Regions from separate parts of the Actinacidiphila yeochonensis CN732 genome, predicted to be linked through region 1. Evidence: riboswitches for the same ligand, from Rfam matches in the RefSeq annotation. Region 1 holds a riboswitch; each other region holds the start of a gene.

Evidence for each region. A riboswitch is a leader RNA that binds a small molecule or an ion and turns the genes downstream of it on or off. The one in region 1 is predicted to bind cyclic di-AMP.
Region 2: it holds a riboswitch for cyclic di-AMP, as region 1 does, so the genes downstream of both, BS72_RS20570 (C40 family peptidase) here and BS72_RS14540 (M23 family metallopeptidase) in region 1, are expected to answer to the same signal.
Region 3: it holds a riboswitch for cyclic di-AMP, as region 1 does, so the genes downstream of both, BS72_RS28435 (M23 family metallopeptidase) here and BS72_RS14540 (M23 family metallopeptidase) in region 1, are expected to answer to the same signal.

What each region holds. Positions count from the first base shown of each region.
Region 1 is NZ_JQNR01000005.1:618,548-623,761, reverse strand. Features, by position in the region: gene BS72_RS14550 (sigma-70 family RNA polymerase sigma factor) at 1-7, opposite strand, end outside; gene BS72_RS14545 (N-acetylmuramoyl-L-alanine amidase) at 121-849, opposite strand; cyclic di-AMP (ydaO/yuaA leader) riboswitch at 1,241-1,378, shown strand; gene BS72_RS14540 (M23 family metallopeptidase) at 1,682-2,392, shown strand; gene BS72_RS14535 (Uma2 family endonuclease) at 2,463-3,035, opposite strand; gene BS72_RS14530 (PrsW family glutamic-type intramembrane protease) at 3,098-4,759, opposite strand; gene trmB (tRNA (guanosine(46)-N7)-methyltransferase TrmB) at 4,881-5,214, opposite strand, start outside.
Region 2 is NZ_JQNR01000005.1:2,018,661-2,023,874, forward strand. Features, by position in the region: gene BS72_RS20560 (C40 family peptidase) at 1-2, opposite strand, end outside; gene BS72_RS20565 (hypothetical protein) at 549-911, shown strand; gene BS72_RS20570 (C40 family peptidase) at 1,042-2,085, opposite strand; cyclic di-AMP (ydaO/yuaA leader) riboswitch at 2,093-2,244, opposite strand; gene BS72_RS20575 (C40 family peptidase) at 2,411-3,535, opposite strand; partial or broken gene pcrA (DNA helicase PcrA) at 3,802-5,214, shown strand, end outside.
Region 3 is NZ_JQNR01000005.1:4,046,951-4,052,164, reverse strand. Features, by position in the region: gene BS72_RS28445 (restriction endonuclease) at 1-105, shown strand, start outside; partial or broken gene rho (transcription termination factor Rho) at 657-1,825, shown strand; gene BS72_RS28435 (M23 family metallopeptidase) at 1,946-2,770, opposite strand; cyclic di-AMP (ydaO/yuaA leader) riboswitch at 2,775-2,926, opposite strand; gene BS72_RS28430 (GNAT family N-acetyltransferase) at 3,334-4,017, opposite strand; gene BS72_RS28425 (nucleoside/nucleotide kinase family protein) at 4,567-5,193, opposite strand.

The DNA of each region.
Region 1 (5,214 bases):
CGTCCATCGCGACCAGTGTCCACCAGGCGGCCGCCGTGCGCGGTTGCTTGGCGGGGACGGCGGGACGGCGAGGACGGCCAAGAGAGCGAGGACGGCCAGGACGGCCAGGACGACGACGGCTCAGCCGCCGTTGACGTCGCGGATGTAGCGCACCCAGTCCCAGTTGGGCCCGGGGTCGGTGTGGTCGGTGCCGGGCACCTGCACGTGGCCGATGATGTGCTCGCGGTCCTTGGGGATGCCGTACTTGTCGCAGATCTCCGCGGTCAGGGCCGCCGACGCGTGGTACATGTCCGTGGTGAACCAGGACGGGTCGTCCACGTAGCCCTCGTGCTCGATGCCGATGCTGCGGGTGTTGTAGTCCCAGTTGCCGGCGTGCCAGGCGATGTCCTGCTCGCGCACGCACTGGTCGATGTGTCCGTCGGCCGAGCGCACCACGTAGTGCGCGCAGGCGGCGTGCGCCGGGTCCTGGAAGAGCGTGATGGTGTCGTCGAAGGTCTCCTGGGTGACGTGGATGACGACGAGGTCGATCGGATACGTCGCCGGCCGGTCGGAGACGGTGTAGTTGGCGGTGCTGGCCGGGGCCCAGGTGGCGCCCGGGTAGTCCACCGCGGTGGCGGCCGCGGCCGGTCCCGCACCGGTCCACAGGCCGCCGCCGAGCGCCGCGGCCGCCGAGGCGCCCAGTGCGAGCCCGCCGCGCAGCAGCGAGCGCCGGCCGGGGTCGGGAACGCGGACGGGGTCGGGGTCCGGGGCGTGAACGGCCTCGGCCGGGCCGAGGGGGAGGCCGGGGAGGCCGGGCGAGCCGACGGGGAGGGTGGTTCGAGGGGTTCCGGGGGTGCCGGGGCGTTCCATGGCAGGCTCCCTGAGGTGGCGTAATATGAGCGCGTGCATGACAAGAACGTCGCGCGAGCCCATCGTGGGGCCCGCTCCCCGGTCGTGCCAAGCGCTTCTCCGATCGGCAGAGGTCCATACCGCTGACGGTCGGCGCCGTCCGGTCGGCGCGCCGGGGTGGATCGCAGTCGTCCGCTCACCGTGGGTAGTGGTTCGCAGGGGTGTCTGATAACGACTGGCGCACGCTCATGTCACCGCCTGGCCACGCGGGATGACTCTTTTAGGGGCCGACATCCCCCGATGGCCGTATTGTGCTCGTCGCCAACTCTCCGATTCGGCTTGGAAAACCCTTCGGGCTCTATTAACGTTCGATAACGCAGCGCGGTCGTCAACGCCGCCGCCAAGGCGGCCGACCGTGCGCTTGCCGAATCCCGTCCGCGGGAACCGGGGACCCGAGAACATGGGGTGAATCGGGCAGCAACCAGGCCCGTAGGAGACCTTCTTCCTCCGAACCCGTCAGCTAACCCGGTAGGCGAGAGAGAGGGAAGGAGCGCGCCCCCGTGGCGTCCGACCAGCTTGCCTACGCCCCTGTCCGCACCGAGGGCGACACCGTCCAGGAGCGCGACGACATCCGGCTCCCCCGGCCGCGCGGCACCGTCCCCGGCGCCGCCTCCGCCCGCGCGGCGACCTTCGGCGCCGCCGGCCTTGCCGCCCCCGCCCCCGCGGCCCCCGGCACCGCGATCCCGCTGCCGGATGCCGCCCCGGCACCCGTTTCGTCGGCGCCCCGGCCTACGCCCCCTCGACCGCCGTCGCCGCTCAGCCGGCTCCGGTCGTCGAGGCCGAGGCCGAGGCAGTGTCCGAGCCTGAGTCTGAGCCTGAGGCCGAGGCCGAGGCCGAGGCCGCCGAGGGGCGGCAGGCCGACGCGTCCTCCGACCCCGGCGCGGCGCTGTGCGCACGCATCCTCGGCCAGGTCGCCGCCACTCGTGAGGCCGCCGCCCGCGCCGTCCGCGAGGAGGCCGAGCGGGTCGCCGCCGCGCAGGCCGCCCGTGAGGCCGCCGAGCGCCGGGTGCGCGAGCAGGCCGCCGCCGCGAAGGCCGCCGCCGAGGCGAAGGTCCGCGAGGAGGCCGAGGCCGCCGCCCGCGCCGAGGCCGAGCGGCTGGAGCGGTTCGCCGCCTCCTACATCAAGCCGGTCGCCGGTGCCACGCTGGGCGCCCGCTTCGGCGAGTCCGACCCGTGGGGCAACTTCCACGCCGGCCAGGACTTCACCGCCGCGACGGGCACCCCCGTCCACGCCGTCCACGGCGGCACGGTCAGCTCCGCCGGATGGGCGGGCAGCTTCGGCTACCGCGTCGTCGTCACCCTCGATGACGGCACCGAGCTGTGGTACTGCCACCTGTCCACCGTGGTCGCCACGGAGGGCCGGGTCACCACGGGCGACACCGTCGGCCGCGTCGGCGCCACCGGCAATATCCCCGCTCCCCACCTCCACCTCGAAGTCCGCCCGGCCGGCGGCGCCCCGGTGGACCCGCTGGAGTGGCTGCACGCGCACGACGCGGTGCTCTGATAGGAGGAGGCAGTAGGGCCCCGGTAAATGTGGGGCTCTACTACGTACTTCGGCTACGGCCTCTACCCGTCTACTCCGTCGGTACGGGGTACGACTGCAACTCGCTGGTGTCGAGGGTCCACGTACCGACAGCCACCTTGTCACCGAAGGCGTAGTCGTGACGGCCGCGGTACGTCGGCTCGCTCTCCCCAAAGCTCGGGTCGGTGAAGACGGTTACCGTGCTCGTGCGTGGGTCGATCACCAGGTAGGGGTCGATGCCCATGGCCGCATAGTCACGGACCTTGTCGATGTAGTCCGTGGTGTGGTTCGTGGGAGAGACGATCTCTACGACACATGCGACGTCCGCCGGGCTGAAGGCGGACATGATGCGGGCGGAGAATGCCTCGAAGGGAATCACGATCACGTCCGGCCGCCTGAGTCGGCCGATCGCGGCTTCTTCCACCTCGCCGCCGGTGTGGGCGACGAGGCCCGGCTCAATGGCGCGGTCCAGCTGCTGTCGAATCACGAAGGCGTTGAACTCGTGGGGTCGTGACGGCGGCGCCATCATGACGATGCCTTGGTCGGCGATCTCGTAGCCGCGCACCGTGTCAGGAGCGTGGTTCGCCAGTTCCTCAGCGATGGCGTGCAGGCGCTCGTAGTCCATAACGGCATCTTCCCGTGTGAACCACCCGGTTCGCCACCCGCTCCCGTCCGCCGGCCCTGGGATCAGGAGTCGCGGGGCGGGGCCGGCCACGGCGGCGGCTGGTACGGGTCCTTCGGCGCGGCGGACTGCGACGGCACGGGTTGCGACGGCACGGGTTGCGATGGCCCGGGTTCGGACGCGGCGGGTTGCGACGGCCCGGGTTCGGGCGCGACGGGTTGCGGGGGTATGGGTTCGGACGCCACGGGCTGCGGGGGTATGGACGGCGGTTGTGCGGGCCACTGGGGCCACTGGGGGGCCGCCTGGCGCGGCGGCGGGTACGGGGCCGGGCCCTGGGCGGCGTAACCCGCGTACGGGGCCGGGTGGAGCGCGTACGGGGCCGGGAAGCCCTGCTGCGGGCCCGGGGGGTAGGACGGGTACGGGGCCCAGGAGCCGTGGGGGCCCGGGAGTTGTGTGGGCCACAGGGGGCGGTCGCCGGTGAGCCGGGCGGCGTAGGCGAGCGCCGGGCCGGCCCAGGTCTTGCGGTGCCACAGGTGGGCCAGGAGTTCGGCCTCGCGCGCGGCGAAGTCGGCTGTGGGGGCCCCGCGTTCGGCGGCGTCCCGGAGGAACGCGAGGTGCGTGGCGAACTGGACGTAGTCGCGCACCGCCCGCCCGGCCTCCTCGCCCTGGAGCCGCCGGGCCTCGCGGCGCGCCTCGGCCCGCACGCGCATGGAGCCGAGCACGGCCGGCTGGTCCGGCGGCAGCCAGCCGGCCGCCGCGTAGGCGGGCAGCACCCGCCGGACGGTGCGCAGCCCCCGGGAGCGGGACCAGAACGCCAGCGACAGCACGAGCCCGAACACCGGCACCATCACGGCCACGTAGACGGTGAGGAAGCTGAGCGGGGACAGCTCCGAGGTGCCGTTCCAGGTGCCGTGCAGCACCATCGCCAGCATCCAGCCGCCCACCGGCGGTGCCCACCGCCAGCGCCACCGGCGCCCCGGCCGGACGGTGGCGGCCAGGGCGAACCCGAGGCCCGTCATGGACGTGAACAGCGGGTGCGCGAACGGCGTCATCACCACGCGCACGATGAAGGTGGCCGCGGTGGTGCCGACGCCGTCGCCGCCGACCGCCTTGTCCTCGTTGAACGCGCTGCCGAGGTAGAGGATGTTCTCGGTGAACGCGAACCCGGTGGCGGTCAGCCCGGCGAGCACGATCCCGTCGAGCAGCGACTCGAAGTACCGGCGGCGGGCCAGGAAGAGCAGCAGCAGCGCGGTGCCCTTCGCGCTCTCCTCCACCAGCGGCGCGACGAACATGGCGCCCCAGTGGTCGGACTGGGTCGGGGTGGCGGAGAGGGTGGAGGCCAGCAGCTTGGCGCCGTACTCGTTGGCGAAGATCGCCACCAGCGTGGCCGCGCACGCGCCCCACGAGAACGCGAAGGCGACGTTCTGCCACGGGCTCGGCGCCACGTGGTCGAACCAGAGGTAGCCCCACAGGATCAGCGGCACCGGCACCACGGCCAGCGCCAGGCCGACCACGAACGGCTCGGTGCCGATGTGGTGCCGCACCACCGCGAGGATCACCACCCCGCACACGGCCAGCGCCGTGAAGAGCCCGCCGGTGCGAACGGCCCGGCTCTCCCAGAACGGGCGCCGCGGCCGGTAGTGCACCGCCGCGGGCGCGGGCCCCGGGCCCGCGTCGGGGCCCCCGCCGGGGCCGTCCGGAGCCGGCGGATACGTGTACGACGTCACCCTGTGACAGTACGGGTGAGCACCGACGTTCCGCGAGGGTACGGGCGATCCCGACCGCCCGGGGCGGGAGTCCCGACCCGGGTCCCGTTCCAGGCCGGGTGCCCTTCCAGGCCGGGTGGCGTCAGACGCGGTCGAAGAGGAGGTCCCGCACCACGTGGCCCTTGGCCAGGCCCTGCCGCTCGAACTTGGTGACCGGGCGGAAGTCGGGGCGCGGGGCGAAGCCGTCGCCGTAACGGTTCACCAGGCCCGGAGCGGCCGTCAGCACCTCCAGCATCTGCTCGGCGTACGGCTCCCAGTCGGTGGCGCAGTGGACGGTGGCGCCGGGCCGCAGCAGCGGTGTGACCAGGGCCAGGAAGTGCGGCTGGATCAGGCGCCGCTTGTGGTGGCGCGCCTTGTGCCAGGGGTCCGGGAAGTAGACCCGCAGGCCGTCCAGCGAGGCGGGCGGCAGCATGTCC
Region 2 (5,214 bases), 1.4 Mb from region 1:
ACTCCTTCGTCAGGGAAATCCGGCGGCGCGTGCACGGGGGACACAGCGCCGCCGGACTTCGGCGGAGGCGACCCGCCGCCGGCAGGGCGGCGATGGGATCGGTCACCTGGCAGCAGACGCTAACCCGGCCCCGGACGGCATCCGGGCGAGGTGACCGGGACTGCGCGAACTCCACCGGGAGTGACCGGACGCGATCGCCGTTCGACGGGTGACCTGCCCGGATCGCGTCTGCCGCCGATCGAAAGGCCGGGCGTGCGCGGGCGCGGCCTCTCGGTGTGCCCCTGGCGGGTGCCTCTGTCCGCCTCCTCCGTACGCCCCCTCCGCATGCCCCCGTACGCGGGAGGCGCGAGGCGCGAGCCCCCGGCGGGCGGGCCATGAGCCCCTGCCGTGAGACGTGAGCCCCGGCCGTGAGCCGACGGCCGCCGGCCGAGAACGGTGGTTCCCGGCGGGCTTCTGTGGCGCGTCAGCCGGTGTCCGAGCGCCCTGCCCGCACGGCCCGGGACCGCCCGGCGGGTCCGGAAGGAGGCGAGGCTAGGGTGAACGGCGTTATGGACACGCTTATCAACGTCTTCGTCGGCCTGCACATCATCGGCATAGCCGCGCTGCTGGGCGGGTTCCTCACCCAGCTCAGGGCCATGGCCGGCCCGGGCGCGGTCGCGCCGCGCTTCGTGCCCGGCATGCTCTACGGCGCCGGGACGATGCTGGTCACCGGCCTGCTCATGGTCGGACTGCTGGACGCGGACGGCCGCCACCCCGACATGGCCAAGATCGGCGTCAAGCTCGCCGTGCTGATCGTCATCCTCGGCCTGGTCTACGTCCAGCGCGAGGAGGAGAAGGTCGACACGCGGGTGTTCGCGGCGGTCGGCGGCCTGACCGTCGTCAACATCTTCATCGCGCTGCTCTGGACCTGAGCCCCCCTGCTCCGGGGGCTCAGGCCCACTTCACACGGCTGCGGCGGCCGGCCACGGGCCGAGGGGCCGCTCTGCCCGACTGCTCAGCCCGACTGCTCAGCCCGTCAGTCAGCCAGCCAGCCAGCTCTGCTCAGGCGATGCGGCGGGCGGCGGCGAAGGGCATCCAGCTCATGGGCGCGACCTCCACCGTCGCACCCGTGTGGGGCGAGTGCACGACCTCGCCGTTGCCGAGGTAGATGCCCACGTGGCTGATGCCGGAGTAGAAGAACACCAGGTCGCCGGGGCGCAGGTCGGCCTCGGAGACGGCGGTGCCGTCCTTGACCTGGTCCCAGGTGGTGCGGCCGATGCTGATGCCGGCTGCCCTGTAGGCGGCCTGGGTCAGTCCGGAGCAGTCGTAGGCGTTGGGCCCGGTGGCACCGGAGAGGTACGGCTTGCCGCGCTGGTCCAGGGCGAACGCGATGGCCGCGGCGGCGCGGCCCGACGCGGGTCCGTTGTACGTGTAGGTCGAGGAGCCCGAGGTTGAGGCGGCCTTCGGCTGCATGGCGGCGAGCTTGGCGCGCTGCGCGGCGTTGAGGCCGTTGAGCACCTTCTGGGCGGCGGCGAGCTTGGCCTGGACGTTCTTCTTCTGCGTGGCCAGCTTGCTCTGCGCGTCGGTGAGCTCCTTGAGGCTCTCGGACGCCTTCGCCCGCTGGAGTGACGCCTCCTGCTGCTGCTGGGTGAAGTTCTTGAGGGCTGCCTGGGCGGTTCCCGTGAGCCGGTCCAGCATGTGCGACTGGGAGAGGAAGCCCTCCGGGTCGTCGGAGAAGAGCAGCTGTGTGGTCTGGTCGATGCCGCCGTCGCGGTACTGCTGTTCCGCGAACTCGCCCAGGACGCGCCGCGAGTCGTTCATCTTCTGGGTCTTGGTGGCGACCTGAGCCAGCAGCTGGTTGGTCGCCGTGCGCTGGGTGGCCGTCTTCTCCTTGGCCTGGTCGTACTGCTGGGTCGCCACCTCGGCCTGCTGGTTGAGGGTGTCGATCTCCTTCTTGACCTGGCTGATCGTCGGCTTCGCGGGCGCCGCGTTCGCCGTCTCGCTCATCAGGGTGAACGAGGCCAGGGCCGCCGACGTGATGCCGACTGCCGCCCGGGAGCCGGCGGACGTGAGCATGCGCGGGCGCGGTTTGCGGTGCGACGCCAAGGAGGCGACTCCTTCCGTGGACCGCCGACCGGGTTAGCTGACGGGTTCGGACGCGGAGGTCGCCCTACGGTCGGACGCCGCAAGGCGCCCGCCCGATTCACCCCAAGTGCTCCTGGGTCCCCGGCTCCGGCCGTCGGCCGGATTAGGCGGAGGCGGCGCGGTGCCGGGCCTGTCGCCGGCGGAGGACGTGCCACCTAGCGGGCTACCGTAGCCAAGTTCGCCACCCCTCGGGGGTTTTGGATCGCAATGTGACCGAGATCGCTTTGTGATCTTATGATTTAACCCGTATAAGGTGGTTGCAAACGGGCATAGTGATCTTCGGTGATCAGTACGGGTGGACCGCCGCGTAGAAGGGCATCTCGGTGATCGGGGCGATCTTGACCACCGTGCCGGTGTGCGGGGCGTGGATCATCTCGCCGTCGCCGATGTACAGCCCCACGTGGCTGACGTCGCTGTTGAAGAAGATCAGGTCGCCCGGCTGGAGGTCGGACTCGGACACCCTCGTGCCCACGTCCACCTGGTCGTAGGTGGTGCGCGGCAGGTCCACCCCGGCGGCCTTGTAGGCGGCCTGGGTCAGCCCCGAGCAGTCGTAGGAGTCCGGGCCGGTCGCGCCCCAGACGTACGGCTTGCCCAGCTGGGCCCTGGCGAACGCGATGGCCTGGGTGGCGGCCGACGAGTCGGAGGAGCTCGTGACGGGTGCGTCGGAGCTTGCGGCCGCTGCCTTCCGCAACGCCGCGAGCTGTGCCGCCTTGGCGAGCTTCTCCGCCTTCGCGCGCGCCAGGGCCTCCTGCTTGGCGGCCAGCTCCGCGAGCTGCTTCTTCTCCTGCGCGTTGAGGCTGTTGAGCAGCTTCTGTGCGGCGGAGAGGTCGGTCTGCACGTCCTTCTTGGCGCTTGTCAGCTGCGCCTGCTTGGCCGTCAGAGCGGTCAGGGCCTTGGCCGCGGCCATCCGCTGCCTGGCCGCGGACACCTGCTGCGCCTGGTAGCCCCGCACGGCCGCCTGCTGCCGCTGACCGAGCACGGTGGCCAGGTGGGCGGCGTCCGCCAGGTCCCCGGGGCTGTCCGACATGAGGTACCGGGTGGTGGTCAGGTCGCCGCCGTCGCGGTACTGGGCCGCCGCGTACTCGCCGAGCAGCTGCCGCGAGGCGTTCATCCTGGCCGTCTTCTGGGCGACCTGCGCGAGCAGCTTGTCGACCTCGGCCTTCTGCTGGTCGGTCTGCTCCTTGGCCGCGTTGTAGTGGTCGGTCGCCACCTCGGCCTGATGGGTCAGCGCGTCCACCCGCGCCTTCACCTTCGAGATCGCCGGCTGGACCGGGCCGCTGGGGGCGGGGGTCGCGCCGGCGCTCTCGCTGAGGAGCGTCACCGTCGCCAGGGCGGCGGTGGTGAGCCCGGCCGCCGTACGCGGACCGGGAGCGCTCAGTAGCGGCGGGCGGGCCTTGCGGTGCGTCGCCATACGGTCGGACTCCTCTCGGACGGCGCCGACTCCGGCTGGTGCGGAACCGTAGTCAACGGCCGTGGCCCAAGGGAAGGGCGATGTCCGACTACTCCCGATACCGTTTCGTCATATCGTCGCCGTCGCGGAATCCGGGACCCGAGGTCACCGAGCGTGCATCTCGGGCTGCCGTGCTTCCGAGGACCAGCCGCCGGGATCGGCCCGGAGGACCGGGCTGCGCGGACTCCGGGTGGAGTGTCGGCCGGGGCGCCTAGACTCGTGAGGCGATGAGCAGCCTCTTTGACGACGACTTCCTGGCCCGTCTGGAAGCGGCCCCCCCGGCCGCCGGAGCCGAGCACCCCCGCCCCCCGAGGAGAGCGGCACGGGGGGCGGCGAGGAGTTCCCGCACGACCTCTTCCAGGGCCGGTTCGACGGACCCCCGCCGGAGCGGGACGCGCACTACCGGGACGGCGCGCCCCGTCCCGTCGCCGACCCCGCACAACTGCTGGAGGGGCTCAACGAGAACCAGCGCGCCGCCGTCGAGCACCAGGGCAGCCCCCTGCTCATCGTCGCCGGCGCCGGCTCCGGAAAGACCAGGGTGCTCACCCACCGGATCGCCCACCTGCTGGGCGCCCGGCACGTCCACCCCGGCTCCATCCTCGCCATCACCTTCACCAACAAGGCCGCCGGCGAGATGAAGGAGCGCGTCGAGCAGCTGGTGGGGCCGCGCGCGAACAGCATGTGGGTGTCCACCTTCCACAGCGCGTGCGTCCGCATCCTGCGCCGCGAGTCCAAGGTGCTCGGCTTCACCTCGTCGTTCTCCATCTACGACGCCACCGACGCGCGCCGCCTGATGGCGCTGGTCTGCCGCGACCTGGACCTGGACCCCAAGCAGTTCCCGCCGAAGTCCTTCAGCGCCCAGGTGTCCAACCTCAAGAACGAGCTGGTCGACGAGGAGACGTACGCCGACCGGGCCGCGGCCGCCTCCGCCGGTGCCTTCGAGAAGAAGCTCGCCGAGGCGTACTCGATGTACCAGGCACGGCTGCGCGAGGCCAACGCCCTGGACTTCGACGACATCATCATGACCACCGTCAACCTGCTCCAGGCGTTCCCGGACGTCGCCGAGCACTACCGGCGCCGGTTCCGGCACGTCCTCGTCGACGAGTACCAGGACACCAACCACGCCCAGTACACCCTGGTGCGCGAGCTGGTGGGCACGGCGCCGGCCCCCGGGGCGGAGGCCGGCGACGGCGCCCCGGTGCTGCCGCCCGCCGAACTGTGCGTGGTCGGCGACGCCGACCAGTCGATCTACGCCTTCCGCGGCGCCACCATCCGCAACATCCTCCAGTTCGAGGAGGACTACCCGCAGGCGCGCACCATCCTGCTGGAGCAGAACTACCGCTCCACCCAGACCATCCTCGACGCGGCCAACGCCGTCATCGAACGCAACGAGGGGCGCCGCGCGAAGAACCTGTGGACCGAGGCCGGCAGCGGCCCGGTGATCACCGGGTACGTCTCCGACCAGGAGCACGACGAGGCGCAGTACGTCGCCGACGAGATCGACCGGCTCACCGACGCGGACCAGGCCCGGCCCGGCGACGTCGCCGTCTTCTACCGCACCAACGCGCAGTCCCGCGTCTTCGAAGAGGTCTTCATCCGCGTCGGCCTGCCGTACAAGGTCGTCGGCGGCGTCCGCTTCT
Region 3 (5,214 bases), 3.4 Mb from region 1:
CGACGCGCCGGCGGCGACTGGGACTTCGTGCCCGGCGGCAAGGGCTACGAGGGCGAGGGCGGCCTCGTCGAGCTGGTGCAGGAGCACGGCATCGAGGTCGACTGACCGCGCGCCGGGCTGAACGGCCCCGCCCCCCGGGCCGGGATCGGCTGGTACGTCGGGTACGGCGGTACGCGGCGGGTACGGCGGGGCTGAGAGGGGTCCCGGGACGGGGTGGGGCGCGGGGCCCGGCGCGGGGCCCGGCACCGGCGCCGGCCCGGAGGGGCTTGAGGCGCGCACACATGGCGTGCTATGCTCCTCTCGGAGACGTAGGGTTTCCCTTTCTTCAGGGCCCGAACATCGCCGCCATCCCACCGCTTTCTGCGCGTCGTCCCGGATGGCCTCGCCTCTGTGTTTCTCCGAGGAAGCCCGTTCCCGCACCGGTGTGCCGCGCTTCGCGTACGCCCGGGTCCGGTCCGCCACGGCGGCTCGGCTCCGGCCGTGAGTCCGCGCCGCGGCAACCCTCCGGGGCCGCCGCCCGGCCCGCGGCCCGCGTGATCCCTCCGCACCCGCCGCGCCCTGCCGCTTCCCCCCTCCCGCGCTTCTCCTCCCTCCGCGGGCCGCCGGCCGCACCCGGCCGCCCCGCACACTCTTCCCGTCCGGAAAGGACGAACCCCATGACCGAAACCCTCGAACGCCCGGTGGCCGCACCGGCCGTCCCGCAGCGGACGGCCGGCGTGCTCGACCTCGGGCGCGACGGCCCCGGCCGGCTGCGCCGCCCGGACCTGCGCCCCGCGCCGGACGACCCGGCCGTCCCCGGGCCCTGATCGACCGGCACGGCCTGCGCGCCGGCGACCTCGTCGACGGCACCCTGTCTCGACCCGGCGCCCTCGCCGAGGTCCGCACCGTCAACGGGCTGCCACCCGACCGTTCCCGCCCGCGCTTCGCCGACCTGACGCCGGTTCACCCCGGCGAACGGCTGCGCCTGGAGAGTCCGCTGCTGCGCGGCCCGGCTGCCGTGACCGGTCGGCTGGTGGACCTGATGGCGCCGATCGGCAAGGGGCAGCGCGGCCTGATCGCCGCCCCGCCCAAGGCCGGCAAGACCGTGCTGCTCCAGACCCTCGCGGCGGCCGTCGCCGCCAACCACCCCGAGAGCCACCTGATGGTGCTGCTGGTGGACGAACGGCCCGAAGAGGTCACCGACATGCGCGCCCGGGTCGGGGCGCACGGCGGCGAGGTCCTGGCCTCCACCTTCGACGAGCCCGCCCGCCGCCACATCGCGCTCGCCGAACTCGCCGTCGAACGCGCCAAGCGGATGGTCGAGCAGGGCCGCGACGTGGTGGTGCTGCTCGACTCGCTGACCCGGCTGTGCCGGGCCCACAACACCGGCGCCCCGAGTTCCGGGCGCACCCTGTCCGGCGGGGTGGACGCGGCGGCGCTGCTCGGCCCCAAGCGGCTCTTCGGGGCCGCCCGCCGGGCCGAGGAGGGCGGCTCGCTGACCATCCTGGCCACCGCGCTGGTCGAGACCGGATCGCGCGCCGACGACTTCTACTTCGAGGAGCTGAAGAGCACCGGCAACATGGAGCTGCGGCTCGACCGCACCCTCGCACAGCGCCACGTGCACCCCGCCCTCGACCTGGCCTCCTCCGGCACCCGCCGCGACGAGCTGCTGCTCTCCCCCGCGGAGTCGGCCGTCCAGTACGGCCTGCGCCGCGCGCTGGCCGGACGGGACCCGCACACCGGCCTCGAAACCCTCCTGGAGCGGCTGCGGCAGACCCCGGACAACGCGGCGTTCGTCCGCCACGCCCTCGCGACCGTCCCGGGCGCCGCGTCAGCGGCCGCCTGAGCCGCCTCCCGAGCCGCCTCCCGGGGCCGGACGCGCCGGTGCCCGCCCGGTCGCGGGGACCGGGCGGGCACGTTCCGGCGTCAGGTGGCGCCGGGCGGGGTCAGACTCCTTCAGCCGGCCTCAGATGGTGACGCCGTGGCCGGCCATGTAGGCGACCGGGTCGATGTCGGAGCCGTAGTACGGCGTGGTGCGCACCTCGAAGTGCAGGTGCGGGCCGGTGACGTTGCCGGTGGCGCCGGAGATGCCGATCTCCTGGCCCTCGGTGACGGTCTGGCCGGCGGACACCAGCGGCGTGGTCAGGTGGCCGTACAGGGTGTACCTGCCGTCGGCGTGCTTGAGGATCACGTCGTTGCCGTAGGCGCCGTCGGCGCCGGCCGAGACCACGGTGCCGGCGGCGACCGCGTGGACCGGGGTGCCGCTGTTTACCAGGAAGTCGACGCCGGTGTGGGAGCCGCTGGACCACAGCGAGCCGGACGCCTTGTAGCCGGTGCCGATGGCGGCGTCGCCGACCGGCTTCATCCAGCCGGTGTTGACCGGGGTGGTGGCGGCGGTCTTGGCGGCGTGGATGGCGGTGGTCCTGGCGGCCGGCTTGGCGGCCTTCTGAGCCGGGGCCTTCGCGGCGTGCGCCGGGGCGCGCAGCGTCAGGATCTCGCCCGGGGTGATGACGGACGGGTTGGCGCCGATGACGGCCTTGTTCTCGGCGTAGAGCTTCTTCCAGCCGCCCTTGATGTGGTGCGCCCGGGCGATGCTCGCCAGGGTGTCGCCCTTGACGACCCGGTAGGTGGCGGGCTTGGAGTGCGCCGGGGCGGCCGTGTGGGCCGGGGTCGCCGCGTGGGCGGCGGTGCCGACCAGCAGCGGCAGGACGACGGCGGCGGTGCCGACGCCGGCGGTGGCGTAGAGGCGGGTGAGGCGGCGGGGCTTGCGGTTGCGGCCGTTTGCGGGCATGGGGAAACGTCCTCTCCTACGCCTGCGAGGTGAGCTGTCGGGTTCGGGCAGGAGATGCCCGGCCGGGCCCGTGGGCACGGCTTCACCCCGAGCCGTCCGGTGCGGACGGCGGCTTGCCTGTGGGTCCCCCGCTCCTGCCGTCGGTGGGTTGGATGCTCCCGCTGACCGGGCGGTGGCAGGATTCGGCGATCCGCCCGGCGGGTGCGGGCGCTTCCTCGGCCCGCTTGCTGATCGGAACCTAGGCGCAGCCGCCCGCCTCGGGCAAACCCCTCCCTTTCGGGCATCCACCCCCGCTGTCACCTGAAGCGACCGGTCGCGCACACCAGGTCGCCGCGGTGGCCACCCTCCGCGACCGCCCCCTCCGGATCGAGCGACGGATCGACGGTTCCGCCGCCCGCTCCGCCACCGTACGTACCTGCCTGGCGGCGTATCGCACCCTCTAGGTGATACCCCTCACAACGTGCCGCTTTGTCCCGTTTTGACGAGTGTTCGGATGGCCCGGGAGCCGCGATCGGCGGCGGTGCAACGACGCGGCGGGGCCTCGACAAACCACCACAAAAGGGTCAGAAGGTGCCGGCCTGGCCGGTGAGTCGGGAGTCGAGGACCCGGCTGAGCCGGTAGGCGACCGGACGGAAGCCGATCGCGGGGAAGTGCCCGGCCGCCAGCGGCGAGGCGGACGGCCAGCGCGCCGACATGTACCGGTGCCCGTTGTCGTAGGCCCAGGCGACGGCGGTGGCCAGCAGGACCCGGCTGATGCCCTCGCCGCGGGAGGCCGGCTCGACGTAGGTCTCCAGGAGTTCGACACAGGAGGCGGGCACCACCGGGTCGGGTTCGGCCGGCGCCAGCAGCACCATGCCGATCTCCTCGCCGCGCCGGGAGGCGATCCAGGCGGCGCAGCGCGGGTCGCCGAGCGCGCCGGCGTACCGCACCCGCAGTGCGGCCAGCGCTGCCTCGGGCTGCGGCTGGAAGGTCGCGGTGCCGCGCTGCCGGCGTGCCGACTCGGCGGCCATCCGGCCCACCTGCGGCAGGTCGCCGGGGCCGGCCCGGCGGATCACCATCCCGTCCACCCCGCGCGGCTGCCGGCCGCGGGCCTTGACGGCCATCAGCCCCTGCACGAGCTCCCGCCCGAAACCCAGGTCGGACCACGGGGTGGTGGCGGCGTCCCCGGCCGGGACGTCGACGTAGTGCACCAGCCGCCGGTCGGCGACCAGGCGCTGGGCCACCCGCGCGTAGAGGGCGCGCAGCACCTCGCTCTCCCGGCCCGAGGGCAGCGCGTGGCCGCCGTGCGGGATGTGCGCGGAACGGGGGTGGCTGCGCAGCGCGGCGGGATCGTCGGGGCCAGGTCGAGCGGGACCGCCGCGAGGTGGCCGACGAGGTTGCCGTCGCCGTCCAGCGCCCGGCACGCCTCCAGGCCGGGGGCGCCGGCCAGCCGCTCCAGCAGGGTGTCGCCGCGCACCGGGCCGTCGGCGAGCCAGGACCGCTGCGAGGGAGGACGCCGTGCGCGGGCGAACCAGCGGTCGTAGCGCTGCGCGGCCAGGGGTATGTGCTCGGGTGTCAGCGGCGCTATGGCGACAGTCATGGTGGTCGCGGACGCTATCGGGGGCCGCGCCCCCAGGGCAAGGCGGGGTCGCCCGAACCGTACCGGCGGCACCGGACAGCCCGGGACGGGCGCCCGCGAAGCACCGCAAACCCCGGATCACCGCGGCTCCCGGGGCACCGCGGACCCCGGTCGGCGCGGGTCCGGCACCGGGAGCGCCGCCGCGGCCGCCGCGGACCGCGCGGGGTGTCCCCGGCGGTCAGCCGGCCCAGGCGGGGTGGCGCGGGTCGTCGGCGCGGACGAGTACGTCCGCGGCCTCCTCGGGCAGCGCCTCGCGCGCGTACCGGTCGTAGGCCGGGAGGGTCCACAGCTCTCCTGGCGGGGTGCGGCGGCGCAGCGCGCCAGGGGACAGGTGCAGGTGGACGGCCAAGTCCAGCGGCAGGCCCTGGCCGAGCAGCAGCGGGCCGTCCAGCAGGAGGACGCCGCCCGGCGGCAGGGTGGTGTACTCCGCGCGGGTGGAGCGGTCGGTGGCCGGGTCGCGCAGCGAGGGCAGCGCCCGACCGGTGCCGCCGGGGCCGAGCGGGTCGAGCACCTCGCGGCGCAGCGCCCCGGTGTCGAGCCACAGGTTGTAGTAGGCCTCGACGTCCTCGTGGCCGTACTCCAGCCGCAGCGAGGCCGGGCGCCAGAAGGCCGCCGCGCTGACCCGCAGGACGGGGTGGCCGAGCGCGGGCAGCTGCTCGGCCAGGGCGTCGGCGAGGTCCTGCGGGCGGGCGGCTGGGGCGCCGTCGACGGCCACCCGCCACCAGGGGCCGGGCGGGGTGCCGTCGGCGATCCGCTCGGCCAGGGCGCCGGCGAGCTTCGGCCAGGAGATGGGGGTCACGCGCACGTCCGCCATCCTGCCCGACCA